Regions from separate parts of the Mycobacterium shinjukuense genome, predicted to be linked through region 1. Evidence: riboswitches for the same ligand, from Rfam matches in the RefSeq annotation. Region 1 holds a riboswitch; the other holds the start of a gene.
What was found. Region 1 has a riboswitch for magnesium ahead of G6N20_RS06890 (PE family protein). Riboswitches for the same ligand answer to the same signal wherever they lie in the genome.
Positions count from the first base shown of each region.

Region 2: another riboswitch for magnesium. It lies ahead of G6N20_RS08215 (Rv1535 family protein); the one in region 1 lies ahead of G6N20_RS06890 (PE family protein).

Region 1 covers NZ_AP022575.1:1,531,664-1,539,485, reverse strand. The annotation lists gene G6N20_RS06900 (PPE family protein) at 1-1,220, shown strand, start outside; gene G6N20_RS06895 (PPE family protein) at 1,284-2,510, shown strand; M-box (ykoK) riboswitch at 2,816-2,987, shown strand; gene G6N20_RS06890 (PE family protein) at 3,280-3,570, shown strand; gene G6N20_RS06885 (PPE family protein) at 3,586-4,791, shown strand; gene G6N20_RS06880 (PPE family protein) at 5,567-6,790, shown strand; gene G6N20_RS06870 (PPE family protein) at 7,084-7,822, shown strand, end outside.
Region 2 covers NZ_AP022575.1:1,851,826-1,859,647, reverse strand. The annotation lists gene G6N20_RS08240 (zinc-dependent alcohol dehydrogenase) at 1-892, shown strand, start outside; gene G6N20_RS08235 (carboxymuconolactone decarboxylase family protein) at 889-1,467, shown strand; gene G6N20_RS08230 (PaaI family thioesterase) at 1,548-1,982, opposite strand; gene G6N20_RS08225 (NAD(P)H-dependent flavin oxidoreductase) at 2,042-3,169, shown strand; gene G6N20_RS08220 (TetR/AcrR family transcriptional regulator) at 3,176-3,892, shown strand; M-box (ykoK) riboswitch at 4,031-4,201, shown strand; gene G6N20_RS08215 (Rv1535 family protein) at 4,478-4,711, shown strand; gene ileS (isoleucine--tRNA ligase) at 5,058-7,822, shown strand, end outside.

The sequences.
Region 1 (7,822 bases):
TGACGGCCTGGGACGGGCTTGCCGCGGAGCTGCGTTCGACGGTTGCCGCGTACCAGAAGGTGATCACGGTGCTGACCGGCGACGACTGGCTGGGTCCGGCATCGGAATCGATGGCGGCAGCCGCCGCCCCGTATCTGGCGTGGATGAGCATCACCGGCATGCAGGCGGAGCAGACGGCCGCTCAGGCGGCCGCCGCGGCGGCCGCATTTGAGTCGGCGTTCGCCATGACGGTGCCCCCGGCCGTGGTGGCGGCTAACCGCACTCAGCTGGCGGCGCTGGTGGCCACCAACGTGCTTGGTCAAAACACCCCGGCGATCGCGGCCACCGAGGCCGCCTACGGCGAAATGTGGGCCCAGGACGCGGCGGCAATGTACGGCTATGCCGCCAGCTCCGCGACGGCCGCCGCGCTGTCGCCGTTCACCGAACCGGTGCACACGACCAACCCGGGCGGTCAGGCCAACCAGGCCGCGGCGGTCACCCAGGCCGCTGGCGGTGCCGGGTTCGGTCTCGCGCAGTCCAAGCTGCCGCAACTGATGGCCTTGGTGCCGAATGCCTTGCAGGGGCTCGCGTCACCGGCGGCGGCCGCTGCGGCACCGGCCCAGGCTATCCCTGGCCTGGACGCGCTGAACTCCGCGCTTGCCGGCCCGGCGGGCTGGCTCGCCGCCATCCTGAATTTCCTGGATGGCAACGACGGAAATCCTTATGGAATCTTCATGAATTCTTCGCTGGTCAACGGGTTCACCTCGGCCGGATATGTCAGCCCCGCCATCGTCGGCCCCGCCGTCTGGACCGCCATGGCCGACGTCAACGCGGTAGCGTTGGGCGCCCAAAATGCCCCACTGCCCCCCATGGGCTCCGGCGAAGGGAACCCCACGTGGCTACCCGGGATCTCACCGGCCAGCCCCGAAAGCCTGCCCCCGCTGAGCGAGACGCCCGTGGCCTCGTGGGGTGCGGGAGAGGTGTCGGCCGGTACCAACCAGGCGGCGCTGGTGGGGCGACTGTCTGTTCCGCAGAGCTGGATGGCGGCGACCGCGGTAGCGAACCACGCCGGCGCCGCGGCACCGGGCGGCGGCTGGACCAGCTCCGCGACCGTCCCAGAGGCGGCAGCGGGCATGCCCGGGGTGCCCGGGATGCCCGCGGTGTTTGGGCACAGCTTCGGCAACGCTCCGCGTTACGGATTCCGGCCGACGATCATGGGACGCCCCCCAGCCGCTGGATGACGGCCGGGGGACCACCCGCCACCTGGGCGATCGGTGAGAGGTCGGTTAATCGAGGTGCTGGCAATGGATTTCGGAGCGCTCCCTCCTGAAGTCAACTCCCTGCGCATGTATTCGGGGCCAGGCTCGGCGCCGATGCTGGCCGCCGTGACGGCCTGGGACGCAGTCGCCACCGAAATGCAGGTGACCGCGGCGGCCTACGAGTCGGTGATTTCGGGGTTGATCGGTGAGGGCTGGCTGGGGCGGGCGTCGGCGGCGATGGCGGCCGCGGTCGCCCCGTATGTGACGTGGATGAGCGTCACGGGCCTGCGGGCCGCGCAGACCGCCAGTCAGGCCGCGGCGGCTGCGGCGGCCTTTGAGGCCGCGTTTGCCATGACGGTGCCGCCGGCGGTGGTCGCCGCCAACCGTGCCCGGTTGATCGCGTTGGTGGCCACCAATTTTCTGGGCATCAACACACCCGCGATCGCGGCTACCGAGGCCGAATACGCCGAAATGTGGGCTCAGGATGCGACGGCCATGTACGGGTATGCGGCTAGCTCCGCGCAGGCCTCCGCTCTGACACCGTTTTCCGAACCCGCGGCGACCACCAACCCGTCCGGGCAGGCCGGCCAGGCCGCGGCGGTCGCCCACGCGGCCGGTGCCGCCGTGGGCGGCCGCACGCAGACGGACGTGCCGCTGCTCATGTCCGCGGTGCCGGCGAGCTTGCAAGGACTCGCGTCACCGTCGGCCGTGGCTGCGCCGCTGGACGCCATTCCCGGGGCGGGCCTGCTCGCCGACATGCTGAACTTCCTGGACGGAAACGACGGGAACCCCTACGGGATCTTCCTGAACTCCAACGTGGTGAACGGTGTCATGTCAGCCGGATACGTGGCTCCCGGGCTAATCATGCCCGCCGTCACGGCTGCACTGGCGGACATCAACTCGGTGGCTCTCGACGGGGCGCCGCAGGTCCTCGTCGCACCCATGGACGTCGGTTATCCCGATGCCGCGTCGATGGGGGCGACGGTCGCCCGATCGGGCTTGGGGGCGGTCATCGCCGGCGCGAACAAGGCGGCCATGGTCGGGCGCCTGTCTGTTCCGCCGAACTGGACGACGGCCGTCGAGGCGGCAAATCCCGCCGGAGCCACACCCTCCGGCGCCGGCGCGACCAGCACCGTTGCCGCCCCCCAGGCCGGTGCGGGCATGCCCGGTCTGCCGGGCGTCCCGGCCACCAGCGCCTCGTACAGCTTCGGCAGTGGTCCTCGATACGGATTCCGGCCGACGATCATGGCGCGCCCGCCCGCCGCGGGATAGTGACGTCGCCGACGGAGCGCAAGGCTCAGATCCGGATACCTGTGTGACCCGCCGCGGCAGGACGACGATCCGTCAGACGCGACGACAGCGCTGGCTGGTTTACGGCGAAAGTCCCTGCGCGACGGCCAAATTGTCGGCGGCGGCGGGCAGCGGTGTGCGGGCGTGGTTGCGGATCCCCATCGCTACGTCACGGGCCGGACCAGCCGGCCGTTGCCGCTCCGGGTGGGGCGGCTCACCCACGCGCCCCTGATGAGCCAGCGTGTTTGGGTTGACTCGAACCGTCGGGGGTGCCACGATGGCCTGTGCATGCACCTCGCTAGGTGAGGCGTCTGCACGGATATAGGCCACTGACCTCGAACGTCGAAAGACGCCCAGGGTCAGGACAGCTCTTCCCGGCTTAAGGGTTGAGCCCAAGTGGCTTCCGGGCCAGCCCGGATACGCCGTGTGGTGCCAAAGCTCTGACGAGAGGGGTGCCGCGCCCTATGTTTCAATTGGGCCCCCACCCCTGATGTGCAAGCCACCGGCACCCCCGCGTGCCCTGGCCCCGAGGAGGTGAGAGCGAAATGAGTTCCGGCGATAGTTCCTATTCGAGATCGACGATCATTTCGTTCCGATCCGACCTGGGCGCCGTTCACGCAATCTGAACTGGCTCAACGCCATTCTCCGATCCGCACCCCTGCGCTAGGGGGGTGTGCAGCGGGCGCGCGGAATTTGCCAGCGAAATCGCCACATCGGCCCCTGGTTCGGGTCTTCCGGCAGGAGAAGCCCGATGTCATTGGTCACCACCCAGCCAGCTGCCCTGGCAACGGCCCCGGGTCAGTTGCCCCGTGTCGGAGCGGCCACGGCCGCCCAAAATGCCGCCGCACCCGCGACCACAGGTCTGGCTGCTGCTGCCACCGATGACGTATCGGTCTTGACCGCAACGCAATTCGGCACCCAGGGCGCCCGGTACCAGACGGTGGGTGCTCAGGCGATGGCAATCCACGAGCCGTTCGTCGCGATCTTGGGTGCCGGTGCCGGTTCCTATGCGGCTACCGAAGCCGCCAACGCCGTCAGCTAAACGAGGAGGCCGACGATGACCGCCGCCCTGGATTTTGCAACATTGCCGCCCGAAATCAATTCCACGCGCATGTATTCGGGCGCCGGCTCGGGCCCGATGCTGGCCGCCGCATCGGCCTGGCACGGCCTGGCCGCGGAGCTACGTGCCACCGCGTTGTCCTGTGGCGCGGTGCTCTGCGCGCTGACCGGCGAAGAATGGTACGGCCCGGCATCGGCATCGATGGCCGCCGCGGTCGCACCGTATACGGCATGGCTGAGCAGCACAGCCGTCCAAGCCGAGCAAACGGCCCTACAAGCCGAGGCGGCCGTGGCCGCCTACGAAGCCGCCTTTGCGGCAACGGTGCCTCCACCGGTGGTGGCGGCCAACCGTGCCCAGCTGATGGCGCTGGTCGCCACCAACATATTCGGGCAAAACACCCCGGCGATCGCCGCCACCGAGGCTCAGTACGCCGAAATGTGGGCCCAAGACGGCATGGCCATGTACGGCTACGCCGGTTCCTCGGCCGCGGCCACGCGGTTGAGCCCGTTTGTCGAGCCCCCGCGGATAACCAACCCCAGCGGCCTGGCCGCCCAGGCGGCCGCGGTCGCCCAAGCCAGCGGCGCGGCGGCGGGCACCCAGCAGTCGACGCTGTCCCAGCTGATCTCCGCGGTGCCGACCGTCCTGCAAGGACTCGCGTCGTCGACCGGACCGGCGTCGTCCGGGCCGGCGGGCATCCTGGGCACGCTGGGCACCGGATCGATCTGGCATGAAATCTGGGCCGTGTTGCAACCCAATTCGAACTTCTGGAACACCGTGACGTCGTCCGGGCTCGGCATGGCGCCGGCCACCATACTCGCCCCGCTGCTGGGTCTGATCGGCGGTGGGACGGCGGCAAGCATGGCCGGGGAAGCCCTCGGCGAGGCTGCCACCGGCGCGCTGGCAGGCCCGCTCGCGGGCATCGCCGGACCGAGCGGACTCGGCGGCGCCGTGTCGGCCGGCGTAGGCAACGCGGCCGCCGTCGGCACGCTGTCGGTGCCGCCAAGCTGGACCGCCGCCGCGCCGCTGCACGGTCCCCTGGGCTCGACGTTGGGTGGCACACCCATGGTGGCACCCCCTCCCGCGGGGCCGGCCGGCATGCCCGGGGTGCCCTTCGGCAACGCGGCCGGCCAGCACTTCGGCCGCGCCGTCCCCCAGTACGGTTTCCGTCCGACCTTCGTCGCACGACCGCCCGCCGCCGGATAGGGCGGCCTGCCGGAAAGTTCTCAGCAACTGGGCAGTCAGTTCGCAGGCGTACTCGCGTACCCAGGGTCGCCGTCGTGCGTAGGCTGCCTCACGTTAGGAGAGCACGGTATGACGGTCAGCTACCACGTCGGCGACGTCGGCACCCACGGAGCCATCTTTCGGTGCCAGCCTTCAGATCGGCAGTCGCCACCCAATCGGCGCCGCGGACACGATAGCCATCGAGCGTGGTGTCGCCAGGTATTGGTGTTTCCGCGAGATGGTGATCACTCGTCAAACCTATTGGCGCACTCGAAATGTCGTTATATTTTTGGCATCGAATCGTCACGGGCCGCGAAAAGAGCGCGTCGCATAATTCAGAATTGGACGAGAGCAGAATAGTGGCGATAGCGATAGTGAATGCGGCTGGTCGCTACTGCTGCGACCTGGCCTTATAAGCGTCCAGTGACGATTGTTTAAAGAAGCTCTCACAGCTAGTCGGCAAGGGGTGACACGTACTGTTTACGCTGCTCTTACCTGGGCGGAACGCGATGCAAATAAACGTTGTACAGCATGTTTGCATATCGGGTCGGGGAAATCTGCGCAGGGGAGGAAAACAAGTCGTGACGGGCTCATCGGATAACGGGTGCACGGGTGCGCGGTCATTAAATATTTGGGATCAGCACCTAGATGATGATTTGGACATCGGGTGAGTTCCATGAGATCCGGCTCAAATTGTGTGCAGAACTACCAGGCCGTGATTACCATGGCGGCCATATAGGGACCGGAGGTAACAGATATGGACTTCGGGGCGCTACCGCCGGAAATCAACTCGGGCCGGATGTATATGGGTCCGGGCTCGGGACCGATGTTGGCCGCGGCCGCGGCTTGGGACGAGTTGGCAGCGGGCCTGCACTCCACCGCGGCATCGTATGGCTCCACCGTCGAGGGCCTGACCGTCGGATCGTGGACCGGTCCGTCCGCGATCGCCATGGCGGCCGCGGCCGCTCCATACGTGGCGTGGCTCAGCGCCACCGCCGCCCAGGCCGAGCAGGCCGCCACCCAGGCCAAGCTCGCCGCGGGTGCCTATGAAACGGCGTTTGCCGCCACGGTTCCTCCCCCGGTGATCGAGGCCAACCGTGCGTTGCTCATGTCGTTGATCGCCACCAACATATTCGGGCAAAACACCCCGGCAATCGCGGCGACCGAAGCCCAATACCTGGAAATGTGGGCCCAGGATGCTGCCGCCATGTATGGCTATGCGGGCTCCTCGGCGGCGGCCGCGCAGTTGGCCCCGTTCAGCGAGCCACCACAGACGACCAACCCAGCCAGCGCGGCCGGCCAGGCGGCGGCGGTGGCACAAACGCTCGCCGCCTCGACCGCTGCCGACATCCAGTCGCAGCTCTCCCAATTCATCAGCCTGCTGCCGACCACCCTGCAAGGCCTGGCGACGACGTCTTCCGGCGCGGGTTGGGACACCGTGCTGCAGAGCATCAGCACCCTATTGGCGAACCTCACCGGGCCATACAGCATCATCGGGCTGGGCGCCATACCCGGCGGCTGGTGGCTGACGTTCGGTCAGATCCTCGGCTTGGCGCAAAACGCCCCGGGTGTGGCCGCCTTACTCAGCCCGAAAGCCGCCGCCGGGGTGTTTTCCCCGTTGGCGCCGCTGCGTGGCGGATACATCGCCGATATCAAGCCCCTTGGCGGCGGGGCGAGCGGAGGCATCGCCCGAGCAATCTATGTCGGATCGCTGTCGGTACCGCCGAGCTGGACTGCGGCCGCACCGGTGGCCAGGGCGATGGCGTCGGTATTGCCGGGCGCCAGCGCCGGCGCCGGTCCCGCGGCCGCCGAAGCCCCGGGAGTCTTGTTCGGCGAGATGGCCCTGTCGAGTCTGGCCGGACGCGCGCTGGCCGGAACGGCGGCGCGCTCCGCCGGCGCCGGCGGTGCCCGCATCGCGGGTGGCTCGGTCGCCGACGACGTTGCCAGCACAGCCACCATCATCGTCATACCGGCCGACTGAGGTGCGCGAGCCGACCGGGCGTTTGCCCCGACAAGGAGAAGGACACATGCCTTTGCTGACGACACACCAGCAGACGGCTGCGAGCGCGCCCGGTGCGGCGAACGGCGCGGCTCCGACAACCCGCGTGGTTCCGGTCGCCGCCGATAAGGTGTCGGCACTCCCGGCCGCACAGTGCGCCGGGACCGCCCGGATTCATCCGACACCCGGCCCCCGGGCCGCGGCGACGCGCGAGTGGTTTGGGAGTGCTCTGGCGATGGCCGACGTGACCGCGGCTAGTTAGGAAGGTAAAGGCAATGGATTTCGGGTTGCAGCCACCGGAGATCACCTCCGGCGAGATGTATTCAGGTCCAGGCGCCGGCCCGATGCTGGCCGCTGCCGCTGCCTGGGATGGCCTGGCGGCCGAATTGCAGTCCACGGCGGCCTCCTACGGCTCGATCGTCGAGGGCCTGGTCGCGGAGTCATGGACGGGCACCTCGTCAGCCGCGATGGCGGCCGCGGCCGCACCGTTTGTGAGCTGGCTGTCGACCACCTCGGCGCAGGCCAAGGCAGCCGCCAACCAGGCCAGGGCCGCGGTGAGCGCCTACGAGGCCGCGTACGCCGCGGTGGTGCCACCGCCGCTGATCGCGGCCAACCGCAGCCAGCTCATGTCGCTGGTGGCGACCAACATTTTCGGGCAGAACACCGCGGCGATTGCGGCCACCGAAGCCGAATACGGCGAAATGTGGGCGCAGGACACCGCCGCCATGTTGGGCTATGCGGGCTCCTCGGCGACCGCCGCCCGGCTGACACCGTTCACGGCGCCGCCGCCCACCACCAACGCCGCCGGACTCGCCGGCCAGGCGGCGGCCGTGGGCCAGGCGACCGGGCTGGAGAGCAGCACCGCCGCGGTGGCCAGCGCGCTGTCGAGCGCCGCAGCGCAGTTTCCGTTCGACATCATCCCGACGATCCTGCAGGACCTGGCCAACCTCAGCACCGCATACACCCAACTCATGAGCCAACTCATCAACTCCGTCTTCGGGCCATCGGGCGCAA
Region 2 (7,822 bases), 320 kb from region 1:
GGCGATCGGGCCGCAGGCGGCGCGGCGGTGGGGGGTATCGGCCGGTGACCGGGTCGCCGTCGAGGTGTTCCAGTCGTGTCGTCGGTGCGCGCCCTGCCGTAGCGGCGAGTACCGGCGCTGCGTGCGGCACGGCCTGGCCGACATGTACGGCTTCATCCCGGTCGACCGGGCGCCCGGGCTGTGGGGCGGCTACGCCGAATACCAGTATCTGGCCCCCGATTCGATGGTGTTGCCGGTGGCCGATGAGCTCAGCCCGCAGGTGGCCACCTTGTTCAATCCGCTGGGAGCTGGAATACGTTGGGGAGTAACGGTTCCGGGCACCAAGCCGGGCGACGTGGTAGCGGTGCTCGGACCGGGAATCCGGGGGCTGTGCGCGGCGGCGGCGGCCAAGGAGGCGGGTGCGGCGTTCGTCATGGTCACCGGGTTGGGCCCCCGCGACGCCGGCCGGTTGGCGCTGGCGCCGCGGTTTGGGGCGGACCTGGTCGTCGACGTGGCCGCCGACGATCCGGTCGCCGCCCTGGCACAGCAGACCGGCGGGCTGGCGGACGTCGTGGTCGACGTGACCGCGAAGGCGCCGGCGGCGTTCGCGCAGGCGGTCGCACTCGCGCGTCCCGCCGGCACCGTCGTCGTCGCCGGCACCCGCGGCTTCGGCAGCGGCGCCCCGGGGTTTTCCCCCGACCTGGTCGTCGTCAAGGAGCTGCGGGTGCTCGGCGCGCTCGGCGTGGATGCCACCGCCTATCGGGCGGCCCTTGATCTGCTGGTTTCCGCTCGCTACCCGTTCGAGCAGCTACCCCGGCGATGTGTGCGGCTTGAGGAAGTCGAGGAGTTGCTGGCTACCATGGCCGGTGAACGCGACGGTGTCCCGCCAGTCCACGGAGTCCTCACACCATGACCTCACCCAGGAAGCCCAGCCGGGTTCCGCTGTTGCCGCTCGACGAGGCCAAGGCCGCCGCTGATGAAGCCGGTGTGCCCGACTACATGGCCGAGCTCAGCATCTTCCAGGTGTTGCTGAACCATCCGCGACTGGCGGCGGTCTTCAACGACCTGCTCGCCACCATGTTGTGGCATGGTGCCCTGGACCGCCGGTTGCGCGAGCTGGTGATCATGCGGATCGGCTGGCTCACCAAATGCGACTACGAATGGACCCAACACTGGCGGGTAGCTTCCGGGCTTGGCGTGTCCGCCGACGATCTGCTCGGCGTGCGAGACTGGCAGGAATACAACGGGTTCGGGCCCACCGAGCGAGCCGTGCTGGCGGCCACCGACGACGTCGTGCGCGACGGCGCGGTGAGCGCGGCGAGCTGGGCGGCTTGTGAACGCGAATTAAGCGGCGACACGAAAGTTCTCATCGAACTGGTCACCGCCATCGGCGCGTGGCGCATGGTGGCGTCGCTGCTGCACAGCCTTGAGGTGCCGCTGGAGGACGGGGTGTCCAGCTGGCCACCCGACGGGCAGGGGCCCGGGTAGCACCCGCGAACAGACGCAAACGCCCCCATTTTCGGGTCGAAAAGGGGGCGTTTGCGTCTGTTCGCGGAAGGTTGTGCGGCTCAGACGATCCGATAGGTTTGCACCGCGTGCGCGACGACGTTGCCGTCGGCATCGGTCGCGGTGATCTCGGTGAAGATGAGTTCCTTGCGGCGCCGCACCGTGCGGGCATGGCACAGCAGGTCACAGCCCTTGGCCGCACCGGTGTACTGGATGCTCATCGCGACGGTGGAGGCGCGTGCGCCCTTGTCGAAGTCGTGGTTGGACCAGGCGGCGGCCGCGCCGGCGGTGTCCATCACCGACGCGATCACCCCGCCGTGAAAGTAGGTGCCGTCGTTGGTGAGATTGGCGCGGAACGGGAGCCGGATCGTCACGTCGTCGGGTTCGTATCGTTCGAACACGATGCCGAGTCCGCCGATGAACGGCGTCCTGGTCATCAGGTCCCGCACGGCCTGGCGACGTGCGTGCTGTTGTTCGGCGGTCAACGGCTCGGCCATGGCGGCAAGATTACCGTATTCGATTGACATATCAATCAATAGCTCATAGCGTCGGTGCCATGCGGACCAGAGTGGCCGAAATGCTCGGCGTCGAGTTCCCGATCTGCGCCTTCAGCCACTGCCGCGACGTCGTGGCGGCGGTGTCCAACGCGGGTGGGTTCGGGATCCTGGGCGCCGTCGCGCACAGCCCCAAGCGGCTGGACAGCGAACTGACCTGGATCGAGCGGCAGACCGGCGGTAGGCCGTACGGGGTCGACCTGCTGCTGCCGCCCAAGTATGTCGGCGCCGAACAGGGCGGAATCGACGCGCAGCGGGTTCGGGAGCTGCTGCCGGCAGAGCACCGCGCATTCGTCGAGGATCTGCTGGCCCGCTACGGCATTGCCGCTCCCCCCGACCAGCAGCGCGCACCGTCTGGAGGTGGGCTCAACATCTCACCGAAAGGCTATGGGCCGCTGCTGGATGTCGCCTTCGCCCACGACATCAGGCTGATCGCCAGCGCGCTCGGGCCGCCGCCGCTCGACCTTGTCGAGCGGGCCCACGACCACGACGTGCTGGTGGCCGCGCTGGCCGGCACCACCCACCATGCGCGTCGGCACGCGACCGCCGGGGTCGACCTGATCGTCGCGCAGGGCACCGAGGCCGGCGGCCACACCGGCGAGGTGGCGACCATGGTGCTGGTTCCGGAGGTGGTGGACGCGGTGTCGCCCACGCCGGTGTTGGCCGCGGGGGGGATCGCCCGGGGCCGCCAGATCGCGGCGGCCCTGGCCCTGGGCGCCGAGGGGGTGTGGTGCGGTTCGGTGTGGCTGACCACCGAGGAAGCCGAGACGCCCCCGGTGGTCAGGGACAAGTTCCTGGCCGCAACCTCCTCGGACACGGTGCGGTCCCGGTCACTGACCGGCAAACCCGCGCGGATGCTGCGGACCGCCTGGACCGACGAGTGGGACCGGCCCGATAGCCCCGACCCCCTCGGCATGCCGCTGCAGACCGCGTTGGTCACCGAGCCGCAGATGCGCATCAACCAGGCCGCCAGTCATCCGGGCGCCAAGGCCCGTGAGCTGGCGACCTACTTCGTCGGCCAGGTGGTCGGATCGCTTGACCGGGTGCGGCCCGCGCGCACGGTGGTGCTCGACATGGTCGAGGAATTCGTCGACACCATCGGCCAGTTGGAGGCGCTCGTTGATCGGTGATCTCCGATGAGCGACACCGGCACCCGACGACGCCGGGCGGTCAGCGAGGACGAGAAGTCGCAACGGCGCGACGAGATCATGTCCGCGGCCAAAGAAGTCTTTGCCCGCAAGGGTTTTCATGCCACCACGGTCGCAGACATCGCCAAGCAGGCCGGTCTGGCGTACGGCTTGATCTATTGGTATTTCGACTCCAAGGACGCGTTGTTTCATGCCTTGATGGCCGTCGAGGAGGCCGCGTTGCGCGCTCATGTCGCGGCGGCGCTGGCCGCGGTCGCCGGGCCTCGCGACGCCGGGGCGCGCGATACCGGAAAAGAAGTGCCCTTTCGGGCCTACCTGCAGGCCTGTGTTCAGGCCACCTTCGAGTTTTTCGAAGCCGACCGGGCCACCGTCCGGTTGTTGTTCCGCGACGCCCATGCGCTTGGTGACCGATTCGAAAAGCACCTTGGTGGAATCTACGAGCGGTTCATCGACGACATCGAGGCCGGTGTCGTCGCCGCTCAAGAGCGTGGTGAGGTGATAACGGCCCCGCCCCGGATGGTGGCGTATACGCTGGCGGCGCTGGTGGGCCAGTTGGCGCACCGGCGGCTGAGCACCGACGACGGGGTCGCCGCGGCCCAGGTGGCGGATTTCGTGGTCTCGCTGGTGCTTGACGGGCTGCGCCCGCGCCCACCGGCGCCCGGGCTCGAGTCGACGACGGATTCGTCCGCTCTTTCGGCGCGTTGACCTCGGACGACAGCTGCGGCCGGGCAGGAAGGGAACCTGGGTAACCGCTGTCAACTTGGATGCCGAATGGGCACAAAATCGGCAACCTGGTCACGATGTCGTTGACCGAGTGGCATGGGTCGGGCATGATCGGTCGGGCAAGCACCTCGTTAGGTGAGGCGGCTACCCGAACACAGGCCACTGACCCCGAACGTCGAGAGACGCCCCGGGTCAGGACAGCTCCTCCCGGCTTAAGGGTTGAGCCCAGGTGGCTTCCGGTCTTCCCGGACACGTCGTGTGGTGCCAAAGCTCTGACGAGTGGGGTGCGGATCGCGGCAGTCGCCGCATTTCGGTACCCCCTGGTGTGCGCGGATCGTGTAGGTACCGCACGCGTCATGACCGTGAGGAGGTGAGGGACGAATGACTTCCGGTGATAGTCCGGATCGATATCCGGGCTCCGTCTCGTCCCCATCCGGTCTCCGGCCCGAGGTTCGCCGCTGAGTCGTGCCGCCAGCCAGCCTTCCTGGATTGGAACCGTTCTGGACGGGACCACGTCAGATCAGGTCAGTCCACTAGCGCTCGTTTCGAAACGTCCAGGAGGCGATCATGACCGCAGCTTTGAACGAAGTGGTAACCGCAGCACCCGCGCCGCGGCTGCACGTGGTGCGCGAGGAGGCCCCCATCGAGGCCGCCCAGAAGGTGACGCGGCGGCGTGACACCCGGCCGGTCATCGTCATCCGCGACCCGCTGGTGGACGGCGCCGCCGGCTTGCTGAGCATTCCGCTGCGGCACATGTACGCGGCGCTGTGGCGTATCGGCGTGCTCGACGTCCACGCCTAAGCCCAGCCGGCGATCCCACCGGTGGCGGGAGTCAAGTCGCTGCAGGCGATGGTGTGCCCGCCACCGTGATCGAAGGGGATCTCGCCACCGTGGTTCGGGTATGCGGGGCTTCGGTAGAATCGACCCAACGGCGTCGATCCGGCCATCACCGGGAAGCCTTCGGAAGAACAGCCAGCCTGGCCCAGTAGAACCGAACGGGTGGGCCCGTCACAGCCCGCAGTCGAGCGGTCACGCGTGAGCGTGGCAAGCGGGGTGGTACCGCGGCGTTCGCACACCAGCGTGGCGTCGTCCCCGGGCCTGAGCACAGGCGCGCAGCGCCGTTAACGGCACAGGGAGACGACGCACTTTGACCGAGAACGCTGACCGCCGGGCGTATCCGAAGCCGGCCGGCGGGGCACCCGACTTCCCGGCACTCGAGCTCGAGGTCCTTGACCACTGGTTCCGCGACGACACCTTCCGTGCCAGCATCGCCCGCCGGGAGGGTGCGCCGGAGTACGTCTTCTACGACGGGCCCCCATTTGCCAACGGCCTGCCGCACTATGGGCACCTGCTCACCGGTTACGTCAAGGACATCGTGCCGAGGTATCGCACCATGCGCGGCTATAAGGTGGAGCGCCGCTTCGGCTGGGACACCCACGGGCTGCCCGCCGAACTCGAAGTCGAACGCCAACTGGGCATCACCGACAAGTCCCAGATCGACACCATGGGCATCGCCGCGTTCAACGACGCCTGCCGGGCGTCGGTGTTGCGCTACACCGACGAGTGGCAGGCATATGTGACCCGCCAGGCCCGCTGGGTCGACTTCGACAACGACTACAAGACACTCGATCGGTCCTACATGGAGTCGGTGATCTGGGCGTTCAAACAGCTGTGGGACAAGGGCCTGGCCTATGAGGGCTACCGGGTGTTGCCCTACTGCTGGCGCGACGAGACCCCGTTGTCCAATCACGAACTGCGGATGGACGACGACATCTACCAAAGCCGCCAAGACCCCGCGATCACGGTCGGCTTGAAGGTGGTGGACGGCGAACTTGACGGCGCCTACCTGTTGGTGTGGACGACCACACCGTGGACCCTGCCGGCGAACCTCGCGGTGGCCGTCCATCCCGACGTGACCTATGTACAGGTCAGGGCCGGTGATCGTCGTGTGGTGCTGGCGCAGGCACGGCTGGCCGCCTACGCGCGCGAACTCGGCGATGAGCCCGAGGTGCTCGGCAGCTACCGCGGCGCCCAGCTGCTGGGCGCTCGGTATCTGCCTCCTTTCGCGTATTTCATGGACTCGCCCAACGCTTTTCGAGTGCTCTCGGGTGACTTCGTGACCACCGAGGACGGCACCGGCATTGTGCACATGGCACCGGCCTACGGCGAGGACGACATGGCCACCACCGACCCGGTCGGTATCGTGCCGGTCACCCCGGTCGACTCCAAGGGGCGATTCGACGCCACCGTCCCGGATTACCAGGGACAGCATGTTTTTGACGCCAACCCGGACATCATCCGGGATCTGAAATACCGGAGCGGGCCGGCGGCGGCCAACGGCGCGGTGTTGCTCCGCCACGAAACCTACGAGCACCCCTACCCGCACTGCTGGCGCTGCCGTAACCCGCTGATCTACCGGGCGGTGTCGTCATGGTTTGTCACGGTGACCAAATTCCGGGACCGCATGGTGGAACTGAACCGGCAGATCACCTGGTATCCCGACCACGTCAAGGACGGCCAGTTCGGCAAGTGGCTGCAGGGCGCTCGTGACTGGTCGATCTCGCGAAACCGCTACTGGGGCACGCCAATCCCGGTGTGGAAGTCCGACGACCCGGCCTATCCGCGCATCGACGTGTACGGCAGCCTCGACGAGCTGGAGCGCGACTTCGGGGTGCGGCCAACCAATTTGCACCGGCCCTACATCGACGAACTCACCCGCCCCAACCCCGACGATCCCACCGGCCGTAGCACGATGCGCCGCATCCCCGACGTGCTCGACGTGTGGTTCGACTCGGGCTCCATGCCGTACGCCCAGGTGCACTACCCGTTCGAGAACGAGGAGTGGTTCCAGGGTCACTATCCCGGCGATTTCATCGTCGAGTACATCGGGCAGACGCGTGGCTGGTTTTACACGCTGCATGTGCTGGCTACCGCGCTGTTCGACCGACCAGCATTCAAAACCTGTGTGGCGCATGGGATCGTGCTCGGTTCGGACGGTCAGAAGATGAGCAAGTCGCTGCGCAACTACCCGGACGTGACCGAGGTTTTCGAGCGCGACGGCTCCGATGCCATGCGATGGTTCCTGATGGCGTCACCGATTCTGCGTGGCGGCAACCTGATTGTCACCGAACAGGGTATCCGTGACGGCGCGCGGCAGGTGTTGCTGCCGTTGTGGAACGCCTACAGCTTCCTGGTCCTCTACGCACCCAAGGTCGGTGCCTGGCGCACCGATTCGCCGCATGTGCTGGATCGCTACATCCTGGCCAAGTTGGCCGCGCTGCGCGACGATCTCAGCCAGGCGATGGAGGTGTGCGACATCTCCGGGGCCTGCGACCAGCTGCGGCAGTTTACCGAGGCGTTGACGAATTGGTATGTGCGACGGTCGCGGTCACGGTTCTGGGAAGAGGACGGCGACGCAATTGACACGCTGCATACCGTGCTGGAGGTGACCGCGCGGCTGGCCGCGCCGCTGCTGCCGTTGACCACCGAGGTCATCTGGCGTGGACTCACGGGCGGGCGTTCGGTGCATCTGACGGACTGGCCACAGGCCGGCGAGCTGCCCGCGGACACCGACCTGGTAGACGTCATGGACCAGGTCCGGGAAGTGTGCTCGGCGGCGTCCTCGCTGCGCAAGGCCAAGAAGCTGCGGGTGCGCCTGCCGTTGCCGAAGTTAACTGTGGCAGTGAAGAACCCGCAACGGCTGAAGCCCTTCACAGATCTGATCGGTGACGAACTCAACGTCAAGCAGGTCGAGCTGACCGACGCGATCGACACCTATGGCCGCTTCGAGCTCACCGTCAACGCCCGCGCGGCCGGGCCCCGGCTGGGCAAGGACGTTCAGGCCGCCATCAAGGCGGTCAAGGCCGGTGAAGGCGTCGTCAACCCCGACGGCACCCTGACGGCGGGTCCGGC